Regions from separate parts of the Actinocorallia aurantiaca genome, predicted to be linked through region 1. Evidence: riboswitches for the same ligand, from Rfam matches in the RefSeq annotation. Region 1 holds a riboswitch; the other holds the start of a gene.
The links. A riboswitch is a leader RNA that binds a small molecule or an ion and turns the genes downstream of it on or off. The one in region 1 is predicted to bind glycine.
Positions count from the first base shown of each region.

Region 2: another riboswitch for glycine. It lies ahead of gcvP (aminomethyl-transferring glycine dehydrogenase); the one in region 1 lies ahead of gcvT (glycine cleavage system aminomethyltransferase GcvT).

Region 1 is NZ_BAAATZ010000004.1:8,533-13,456, reverse strand. It holds gene ABD327_RS05710 (YdeI/OmpD-associated family protein) at 1-340, shown strand, start outside; gene ABD327_RS05705 (DUF6286 domain-containing protein) at 415-1,017, shown strand; gene ABD327_RS05700 (hypothetical protein) at 1,017-1,541, shown strand; gene ABD327_RS05695 (TSUP family transporter) at 1,806-2,588, shown strand; glycine riboswitch at 2,654-2,753, shown strand; glycine riboswitch at 2,754-2,846, shown strand; gene gcvT (glycine cleavage system aminomethyltransferase GcvT) at 2,951-4,045, shown strand; gene gcvH (glycine cleavage system protein GcvH) at 4,042-4,428, shown strand; gene ABD327_RS05680 (serine hydroxymethyltransferase) at 4,425-4,924, shown strand, end outside.
Region 2 is NZ_BAAATZ010000017.1:31,938-36,861, reverse strand. It holds gene ABD327_RS21115 (lysylphosphatidylglycerol synthase domain-containing protein) at 1-2,258, opposite strand, end outside; glycine riboswitch at 2,438-2,533, shown strand; gene gcvP (aminomethyl-transferring glycine dehydrogenase) at 2,672-4,924, shown strand, end outside.

The DNA of each region.
Region 1 (4,924 bases):
CCGGCGCAGCAGGTGGTCGCAGGTCAACACCGAGCGCGTCGCCGAGCTGACCGCCGAGGGCCGGATGCGCCCGGCGGGGCTGGCCGAGGTCGAGCGTGCCAAGGCGGACGGCCGGTGGGAGCGGGCCTACGCCTCGCCGAAGAACGCAGTCGTCCCGGAAGACCTCCGGGCGGCGCTGGACGCCGTGCCCGCCGCCGCGGCGGCCTTCGCCGCCCTCGACGGCACCAACCGCTACTCCATCCTCCACCGGGTCGAGGAGGCGAAGCGGCCGCAGACCCGCGCCGCCCGGATCGAGAAGTTCGTGGCGATGCTGCGGGAGGGCGGCAGGCTCCATCCGTGACCGGCGGGGAACCACCGGGAAAGACTCGGGTCCCGGAAGATCGCTGAGGGTGTTCGCTCGGTTACTGTTCCTCTATGGGGGAGACGCTGGTCACTGAGCTGTTCGGGGATTCGGCGCGACGCCGTGAGGCGCGCAGGCGTACGGCCAGGGAGTTCCAGAAGGAGCGGACGGCGGCCGAGCTGACCGTCGCCTTCGCGATGGCGGCGTGCGGCGGGGTCGGAGCCGCCGAGGCTCTGGCCCGGAGGTACGGCCATTACCTCGTGCCGTACGAGTGGACGGAGCGGCTGAACACCGGGTTGCGGTCGCTGCTGTGGGGCGACCCCTCGGTGGAGCTGGCCGGCTACCTCCTGTGGACCGCGGGCATGGTCCTGCTGCTGCTGGCGGTGCTGCCGGGCCACGCGCGGCTGGAACTGCTCAAAGGCGATGATCCGGCGGTCTCGGCCGCTCTGACCAGGGAGGGGCTGCGGCGGGCGCTCGCGGACGCGGCCCTGGGGGTGCCGGTGGTCGAGGGGGTCAGGGTGCGCGTCGGCTGGAAGATCAAGGTCAGGGGGTACGTGCCGCGCGGGACGCCCCCCGAGGCGCGGGAACCGCTGCGCAGGGCGGTGCACGCCAGGCTGGAGGAGATCCGCCCGCAGCGCCGCCGGCCGGTCGTCGTCCGGCTGGGCCGGCGCGGCTGATGGCGCGCAGGGGACTGGCGCTGGCGGGGCTGGCGCTGTGCGCGACGAGCGGGGCGGTCCTCGCGATGAACCGGTTCCTGGGGGGCCGGGCGGTGCTCGGCGAGGGCACCTCCGACTTCATCGCCGGGCACGTCTGGTTCTGGCCGGTGGTGACGGCCCTGCTGGCCATGACGGCGGTGCTCGGGGTGTGCTGGCTGCTGGCCCAGGGGCGGGCCGCGGCGCTGCGCCGCCTCACTCTGCTGGGCGGGCGCAGGAAGGCGCTGACGAACGAGGCGGTGGCCGCCCTCACCCGGGAGGTGATGGGGATGCCCGGGGTGCACGACGTGCGCGTCCGGTTCACCGGCACCAGGTCCAGGCCGCGGGTGATGCTGCAGATCCTCTGCCACGAGAGCGCCGATCTGGGGCTGCTGCTCACCCGGATCGGAGAGGACTCGCTGGTGCGCTTCCGCGAGGTGATCGAGATGCCGGACCTGCACGCCGTCCTGCGGTTCCGGCTGGTCTACCAGGAGACACGTATCGCCTAAAGAGTGCTCTACCAGCATTTGCCGGTTATAAGAGCGCAAGGCATCGCCACGCTTCGTACAGTTCTAAGCAAGTTGCTCTTAGTCCTCGCACAGGAGGTGTCGATCAGCAGTACCAGCGACATCCTGTCCCATGTTCCGGTCAGTGAAGGGGGTCTGCGAGAGATCGAGACAACAGAGCTAGACCTTCTGCTCGAGACCGGCGACGCGTGACAGCGTCGCCGGTCTCATGCTCCCGGGGCGGGAGTTTTATGTGATCCTGGTCGGGTGAGTGGGGAATTCTGGCAGACCGGCCTCCTCGGCCTCTGCGCCGGGCTGCTGATCTCGGTGGTGACCGCGCCCGTGGGCGTGTCCGGAGCGGTGTTCCTGCTCCCCGTCCAACTGAGCGTGCTCGGCGTGCCCAGCCCGGCGGTCACCCCCACCAACCTGCTGTTCAACGTGGTGGCGGGCCCCGGAGCGCTGATCAGGTTCCGCAGGACGGGGCAGCTGACCGGCCCCCTGGCCCGGCTGCTGCTGGCCGGGACCGTCCCCGGTGTCGTCGTGGGGGCGGTGATCAGGGTCTTCGCCCTGCCGGGCCCCCGGGTGTTCAAGCTGCTGGTGGCCGCCTTCCTGCTGCCGCTCGGGCTGTGGCTGTGCCTGCGGACGGTGAGGCCCTCCGCCGGACCGCCCGCCGCGGACCCGTCGCGCTCCTCGGTGTCCCTGCTGGCGCTGGGAGTCGGGGTCGTCGGCGGGATCTACGGAGTCGGCGGCGGCTCCCTGCTCGGCCCGATCCTGGTGGGCCGGGGCATGCCCGTCGCGGTGGTGGCCCCCGCCGCGCTGGCCGCCACCTTCGTCACCTCGATCGTGGGAGCCGCCACCTACGCCGTCCTCTCCCTGCTCACCCCCGGAGACATCGCCCCCGACTGGACCCTGGGCCTCCTGTGCGGGCTGGGCGGCCTGATGGGCGGCTATCTGGGCGCCCGCCTCCAGCCGCGGCTCCCCGAGAAGGCGCTGAGGCTGCTGCTGGGCGGGCTCGCCATCGCCGTGGCCCTGCTCTACCTGGCCGGCTGAGCCGCAGGAGGGAGGCGTCCTGAGACGGGAGGGAGAGCAGGCCCTATAGTGGGAGCGGCGCCGAATGATCCCTTGCGGGAGAGCGTCCGGGCCCCTCGGGTCCGGGCCGCCGAAGGAGCAATTCCTCCCCGGAACCTCTCAGGCAGCAAGGACCGCAAGGGTGGGCGGCCTCTGGAAAGAGAAGGTCCGTGAGCCTTCCGCCGAAGGTGAAAACCCTCACGGGTGAAGCTCTCAGGCAAGCGAGACAGAGGGGGAGGGCCCACTCAGCAGGTGTACGGATGGGACGATGGGAAACGTTCTGCCGTGTGCCGGTCGCAAGGAGCTCACCCGCGGTGTCCAACGCCTCTGAAAAGCCCGCTTCGATGGATGCATCGAAGACACTGAAAACGACGCCCCTGTACGAGCTGCACAAGGAGCTCGGCGGCAACCTCGTCGACTTCGCGGGGTACCTCATGCCGCTGCGCTACGGGTCCGAGACGGCCGAGCACCAGGCCGTGCGGACCAGCGCCGGGATCTTCGACATCTCGCACATGGGTGAGATCTTCGTTACAGGCGAGCAGGCCGCCGAAGCGCTGGACCACGCGCTGGTCGGCAAGGCCTCCGCGCTGGAGGCCGGCCGCGCCCGCTACACGATGATCGTCGACCCCGAGGGCCGGGTGCTGGACGACCTGATCGTCTACCGGCTCAGCCTGCACGGGTTCCTCGTCGTGGCCAACGCCTCCAACGCCCCCGTGGTCGCGGAGGAGCTGCGGCGGCGGGCCGCGGACTTCGAGGCCTCGGTCGACGACCAGTCCGAGAACTACGCGCTGATCGCCGTCCAGGGCCCGAAGGCGCAGGCGATCCTGGAGCGGCTGACCGACGCCGACCTGGCCGGGCTGAAGTACTACGCCATGATCAGCGGCACGGTGGGGGGCGTGGTCGCCTTCATCGCCCGCACCGGGTACACCGGAGAGGACGGCTTCGAGCTCTTCGTCGAGGCGGGCGACGCGGTCCCGCTCTGGCAGAAGATCGTCGAGGCGGGCGGCGACGAGGTCGTGCCGTGCGGGCTGTCGGCGCGCGACACCCTCCGGCTCGAAGCGGGCATGCCGCTGTACGGGCATGAGCTGACAGCGGAGCTGACCCCGTACGATGCTGGTCTCGGCCGGGTCGTACGGCTGGAGAAGGACTTCGTCGGACGCGACGCCCTCGCGGCCGTCGCCGAGGCAGAGCCGTCCCGCAGGCTCGTCGGGCTCGTCGCCCGGGGCAGGCGCGTCCCGCGCGCGGGATACGCGGTCATCGGCGACGACGGCACCGAATGCGGCGTCGTGACCAGCGGAGCGCCTTCTCCGACTCTGGGCAAGCCCATCGCCATGGCCTACGTCGGGACCGGCAGCACGCCGGTCGCCGTCGACATCCGCGGAAAGCACGAACCGGTCGACGTCGTCGACCTGCCCTTCTACAGGAGAACAGACAAGTGAGCGTTCCTGAGCAGCTCCGTTACACCGAGGAGCACGAATGGGTCTCGGGCCTGGACGGTGAGGACGGCGTCGTGACCGTCGGGATCACCGACTACGCCGCCGACGCCCTCGGCGACATCGTGTACGTCTCGCTGCCCGAGGAGGGGCAGGCGGTGACCGCGGGCGAGCCGTGCGGCGAGGCCGAGTCCACCAAGTCGGTCTCCGACATCTACTCGCCGCTGTCCGGCGAGGTCGTGGCGGTCAACCAGGGTGTCACCGAGGACCCCGCCACGATCAACGCCGACCCGTACGGCGAGGGCTGGCTGTACCGGATCCGGATCGACGACGACAACCCCGAGTTGCTCGACGCCGAGGCCTACTCCAAGATCATCGAGGAAGCATGAGCACCCTTTTCCAGCACCTGTCCGAGGTCGACCCGGAGGTGCACGAGGCGGTCAGGGCCGAGCTGGGCCGCCAGCAGCACACCCTGGAGATGATCGCCTCCGAGAACTTCGCCCCGGTGGCGGTGCTCGAGGCGCAGGGGTCGGTCCTCACCAACAAGTACGCCGAGGGCTACCCGGGCCGGCGCTACTACGGCGGCTGCGAGTACGTCGACGTCACCGAGCAGCTGGCGATCGACCGGGCCAAGGAGCTGTTCGGCGCCGAGCACGCCAACGTCCAGCCGCACTCGGGCGCGCAGGCCAACACGGCCGTGTACTTCGCGCTGCTCGACCACGGCGACACCATCCTCGGCCTCGACCTGGCGCACGGCGGGCACCTGACGCACGGCATGCGGCTGAACTACTCGGGCAAGTTCCTGAACGTGGTGCCCTACCACGTCCGGGAGTCCGACGGCCTGGTCGACATGGACGAGGTCGCGGCGCTGGCCGCCGAACACCG
Region 2 (4,924 bases), on a different contig from region 1:
TCGACCGCGCCCAGGCCGCCCGGGGTGGGCGCCGCCGAGCCCAGCGCGTTGCCGGTGAGGAACACCACCGCCACGGCCGTCCAGTTCAGCGAATCGCCGAACGCCCGGATGGAGAAGTCCAGGCACAGTACGAACGAGACCGTCAGCAGCAGGGTGCCTCCGAGCCCCATGGCGACCTTGCGGGGGTCCTGGATCACGTCCAGCAGCCGGGGGATCACCCCGGAGAACATCTGCTTCAGCCTGCGGCCCACCAGCCGCCGCACCGGGCCGATCGCCGCGGCCACCACCGCGGCGGTGGCCACCGCCAGCAGTCCGAACACCACGGTGCGGGACGGGGCGAACTCGGCGCCCATCCCGCCCGAACCGGTGAGGAAGCCCAGGATGACCAGCAGCAGGATGTGCACGCCCAGGCCGATGAGCTGGGAGGCCCCCACGCTGGCCACGGCCGGCCCCGGCCGGATGCCCGTCCGCTGCAGGTAGCGGGTGTTGATCGCCACCCCGGTGACCGCCGCGGGCGCCACGAGCTTGACGAACGAGGCGGCGAGCTGGACCAGGACCGTCCGTCCCAGGGGGATCCGCTCGGGCACGAAGCCGATGACCATCATCGCCGCCGCCACGAAGGACATGCCCGCCGCCACCGCCGCCAGCGCCGCCCACCGCCAGTCGGCCTGGACGATCAGCTGCCCGACGTCGACGTTGGACAGCTGGGAGAGCAGGAAGTAGGCGCCGACGGCTCCGGCGACGATGCTGATGATCGTGCGGGGCCGGAAGCGCTCCAGCCGGACGGGCGCGACCTCGGTCTCGGGCGAGGATTTGAGGATCTCCTCGCGCAGGGAGCTCAGCAGGTGCTTGTCGCGGCGCAGCGCCGTCCGGGTCTCGCGGGAGAGCGCCACCTTCTGCAGCAGCGGGACGATCGCGCCCAGCGCGGGGGCGCCGATGACCGAGGAGGCCAGGCGCACCGCCCGCTCGGGGCCCGCCCGCAGCGTCAGCGTGGTGAGCAGCTGGGCGTGGTCCAGGCGCAGCAGCAGGTCGCTCGCCGCCGTCTCGCCCCGGCCGAAGCCGACCAGCCAGGGCTCGCCCCCGGCGATCATGATCGCGGTGCCGTCCAGGCTGCGGTGGGCGATCCGGCGGTGGTGCAGCAGCTCCAGCTGCCGCCACATGCCGGTCATGAGCTCGTCGGTGAGCTCCTCGTCGGGCAGGTCGGCCAGGAGGACGCCGTCCAGGCGCTCGTAGGCCAGCAGGGCCGCCTCGGTGCCGACCTCGGAAGTGGCCAGCAGCCGCGGGGTGCGGACCCGCGCGGTGGTCGCCGCGTAGGCGGCGAGCGACTCCTGCTCCAGCGAGCGGCGCAGCGACCGCACGGCGCGGCGGGGCTGGTTGGAACGCAGCCGCAGCCCGCGCCAGACCCGGTAGAGCAGGCCGGAGGACTGCTGGTCGCGGTCCAGGACGGTGACGTCCAGCCGCCCTTCCGGCAGGTCGACCAGGTAGCTGCGGTGGTCGATGGTGCCGTCGTCGGTGCGGGCCGCCCTGAGCGGCTGGAAGCCGAGCCGGCGCAGCACCTCGGCCACCGCGGTGCCGGTGGGCCTGGGGTTGGGGATGCCCAGGGCGTAGAGCGTCAGGTAGGCGACCAGCCCGCCGATGAGGAACGTCGCGACCATCCCCAGGGCGGTGGAGTAGCCGGCGACCAGGGAGGCCAGCGCGGCCAGCGCCAGCGTGCCCCACATGGCCAGCTGCCAGCGCGGCCTGCCGTTCAGGCGCACCGCGACGGCGTAGGCGATCACCGGGGTGAGGTCGGACTGCAGCGGGGGAGTGCCCGCCCTGGTGAAGCCCAGGACGTCGGTCAGATGGGTGGGCCCGGTCGCGGAGGCCCAGCCCTCGATGGCGAAGTCCACGCCCAGCGCGACGACCGCCGCGCACAGGCCGAGCAGCACGCGGACCATGTCCCGGCGCAGGACGCGGTCCAGGGCGAACGCGACGGGGACGGCGAGGACGCCGAAGCCCGCGGTGAGCCCGGCCAGGGTCAGCAGGAAGTGCGGCGCCTGCTCGGTGCCGCGGCTGATGTCGGTCTCCAGGCCGGTGGTGGTCTGGGTGGCCAGGGTGGGCAGCAGCAGGAGCAGGCCGAGGCCGACCAGGCAGGCCAGGGCGCGGAACAGGGTGCTCGGGTTGCGGATCCGTCCCGGCAGGGAGGGCTCCTCGACCACCGCCCCCGACCCGGGGGACGGCAGGGGCTCCAGGGCCGCGTCGCCCTGTGTGCTCGTCACGCTTACACCGTCCTCTTGGTTCCGGTCGTCCCCAAAGGTTAGTCCGTCCATGACACTGCGTGATCATGCCGGACCGGGACGACTCGACGGGTCCCGGTCGTTCCGGAACAGCTAGATCTTTCCGTGCCGGGGCCGTCTGCGGGAGGGGGGAGGACCACCCGATAGACTGATCGGGCTGTCGACCCCGTGCGGGAGAGACTCCGCGCAAGCCGGCGCGGAGCGCCGAAGGAGCAACCTCCCCGGAACCTCTCAGGCAAAAGGACCGCATGGACGAGGCGTCTCTGGAAAGCGGGCCGTACGGCTCCACCGAAGGTGAAAACCCTCCCGGGTGAAGCTCTCAGGTTCCATGACAGAGGGGGAGCAGGGGTCCTACGACCCCGTCCTTCCTCTTCCGCGCCTCAGGAGGCTCGTCCATGACCGCGCAGTTCGACTTCTCCGACCGGCACATAGGGCCTTCCGCCGACGACCAGGACAGGATGCTCGCCGCCGTCGGGTTCGCCGACCTCGACGCCCTGACCGAGGCCGCGGTGCCCGCCGCGATCCGCACCGGCCGCCCGCTGGACCTGCCGCCCGCGCTGAGCGAGAGCGCCGCGCTGGCCAGGCTGCGTGAGCTGGCCTCCCGCAACACCGTGCTCACCTCGCTGATCGGCCTGGGCTATCACGGGACGATCACTCCGGGCGTGATCCTGCGCAACGTGCTGGAGAACCCCGGCTGGTACACCGCCTACACGCCCTACCAGCCGGAGATCTCCCAGGGCCGGCTCGAGGCGCTGCTGAACTTCCAGACCGTGGTCTCGGACCTGACCGGGGTGTCCGTGGCCAATGCGTCCATGCTGGACGAGGGCACGGCCGCGGCCGAGGCGATGGCCCTCGCGCTGCGGGCGACCCGCCGCAAGGAGCCCGGCGCGTTCGTGGTGGACGCCGACGCGCTGCCCCAGACGGTCGAGGTAGTGCGGGCCAGGGCGCTGCCGCTGGGCATCCCGGTGGTCCTGGCCGACCTGGACGCCGGACTGCCCGAGGGCGAGGTCTTCGGGGTGCTGGCCCAGTACCCGGGCGCGTCCGGGAAGATCCGCGACCTGAGGCCGGCGATCGAGGCGGCGCACGCCCGCGACGCCCAGGTCGTCGTCGCCGCCGACCTCCTGGCGCTGACGCTGCTGACCCCGCCCGGCGAGCTGGGCGCGGACATCGTCGTGGGTTCCGCGCAGCGGTTCGGGGTGCCGTTCGGGTTCGGCGGCCCGCACGCCGGCTACATGGCCGTCCGGGAGGGGCTGGAGCGGCAGCTCCCGGGACGCCTGGTGGGCGTCTCCGTCGACGCCGACGGCAACCAGGCGTACCGGCTGGCGCTGCAGACCCGCGAGCAGCACATCCGGCGGGAGAAGGCGACCTCCAACATCTGCACGGCGCAGGTGCTGCTCGCCGTCATGGCGTCCATGTACGCCGTCTACCACGGCCCGGAGGGGCTGACGCAGATCGCGCGGCGGACGCACCGGATGGCGGCGACGTTCGCCGCGTCCATCGAAGCCCAGGAGGTCGAGGGGTTCGAGGTCGTCCACGAGCACTACTTCGACACCCTCACCATCCGGATCCCCGGCCACGCCCCCGCCACGGTGGAGGCCGCGCGGCGGGCCGGGTTCAACATCCGCCTGGTGGACGACCGGACGGTCGCGGTGGCGTTCGACGAGACCACCACCGAGGAGCACCTGCAGTCGCTGCTGGAGGCGATCGAGCAGCGGGGGTTCCGCCGCGCCGTCGCGCTGGCGGACCCGGCCGGGCAGGCGGAGGCGCTGCCGGAGGGGCTCCGTCGCACCAGCACGTTCCTGTCCCACCCGGTCTTCCACGCCCACCGGTCCGAGACGTCGATGCTGCGCTACCTGCGCCGGCTGCAGGACAAGGACATCGCGCTCGACCGCTCGATGATCCCGCTGGGCTCCTGCACGATGAAGCTCAACGCGACGACCGAGATGGAGCCGATCACCTGGCCGGAGTTCGCGAACATCCACCCGTTCGCGCCGCTCGAGCAGGCCGCCGGGTACGTCGAGCTGATCGGCGAGCTCGAGGCCTGGCTGGCGGAGATCACCGGCTACGCCAAGGTGTCGGTCCAGCCGAACGCCGGGTCGCAGGGCGAGCTCGCCGGGCTGCTGGCGGTGCGGGCCTACCATGAGTCGCGCGGCGAGGCGCACCGGAACGTCTGCCTGATCCCGTCCTCGGCGCACGGCACCAACGCCGCCAGCGCGGCCATGGCGGGGATGAAGGTCGTCGTCGTCAAGTGCGACGACGAGGGCAACGTCTCCCTGGACGATCTGCACGCCAAGATCTCCAAGCACGCCGCAGCCCTGTCGGTGATCATGGTCACGTACCCGTCGACCCACGGCGTGTACGAGGAGACGATCACCGAGGTCTGCGCCGCCGTGCACGCCGCGGGCGGACAGGTGTACGTCGACGGCGCCAACCTGAACGCGCTGGTCGGGCTGGCCCGTCCCGGCGAGTTCGGCGCGGACGTCTCGCACCTGAACCTGCACAAGACGTTCTGCATCCCGCACGGCGGCGGCGGTCCGGGCGTCGGCCCGGTCGCGGTCGGCGCGCACCTGGCGCCGTTCCTGCCCAACCACCCGCTGCGCTCCGAGGCGGGCCCGGACACCGGCGTCGGCCCGATCTCGGCCGCCCCG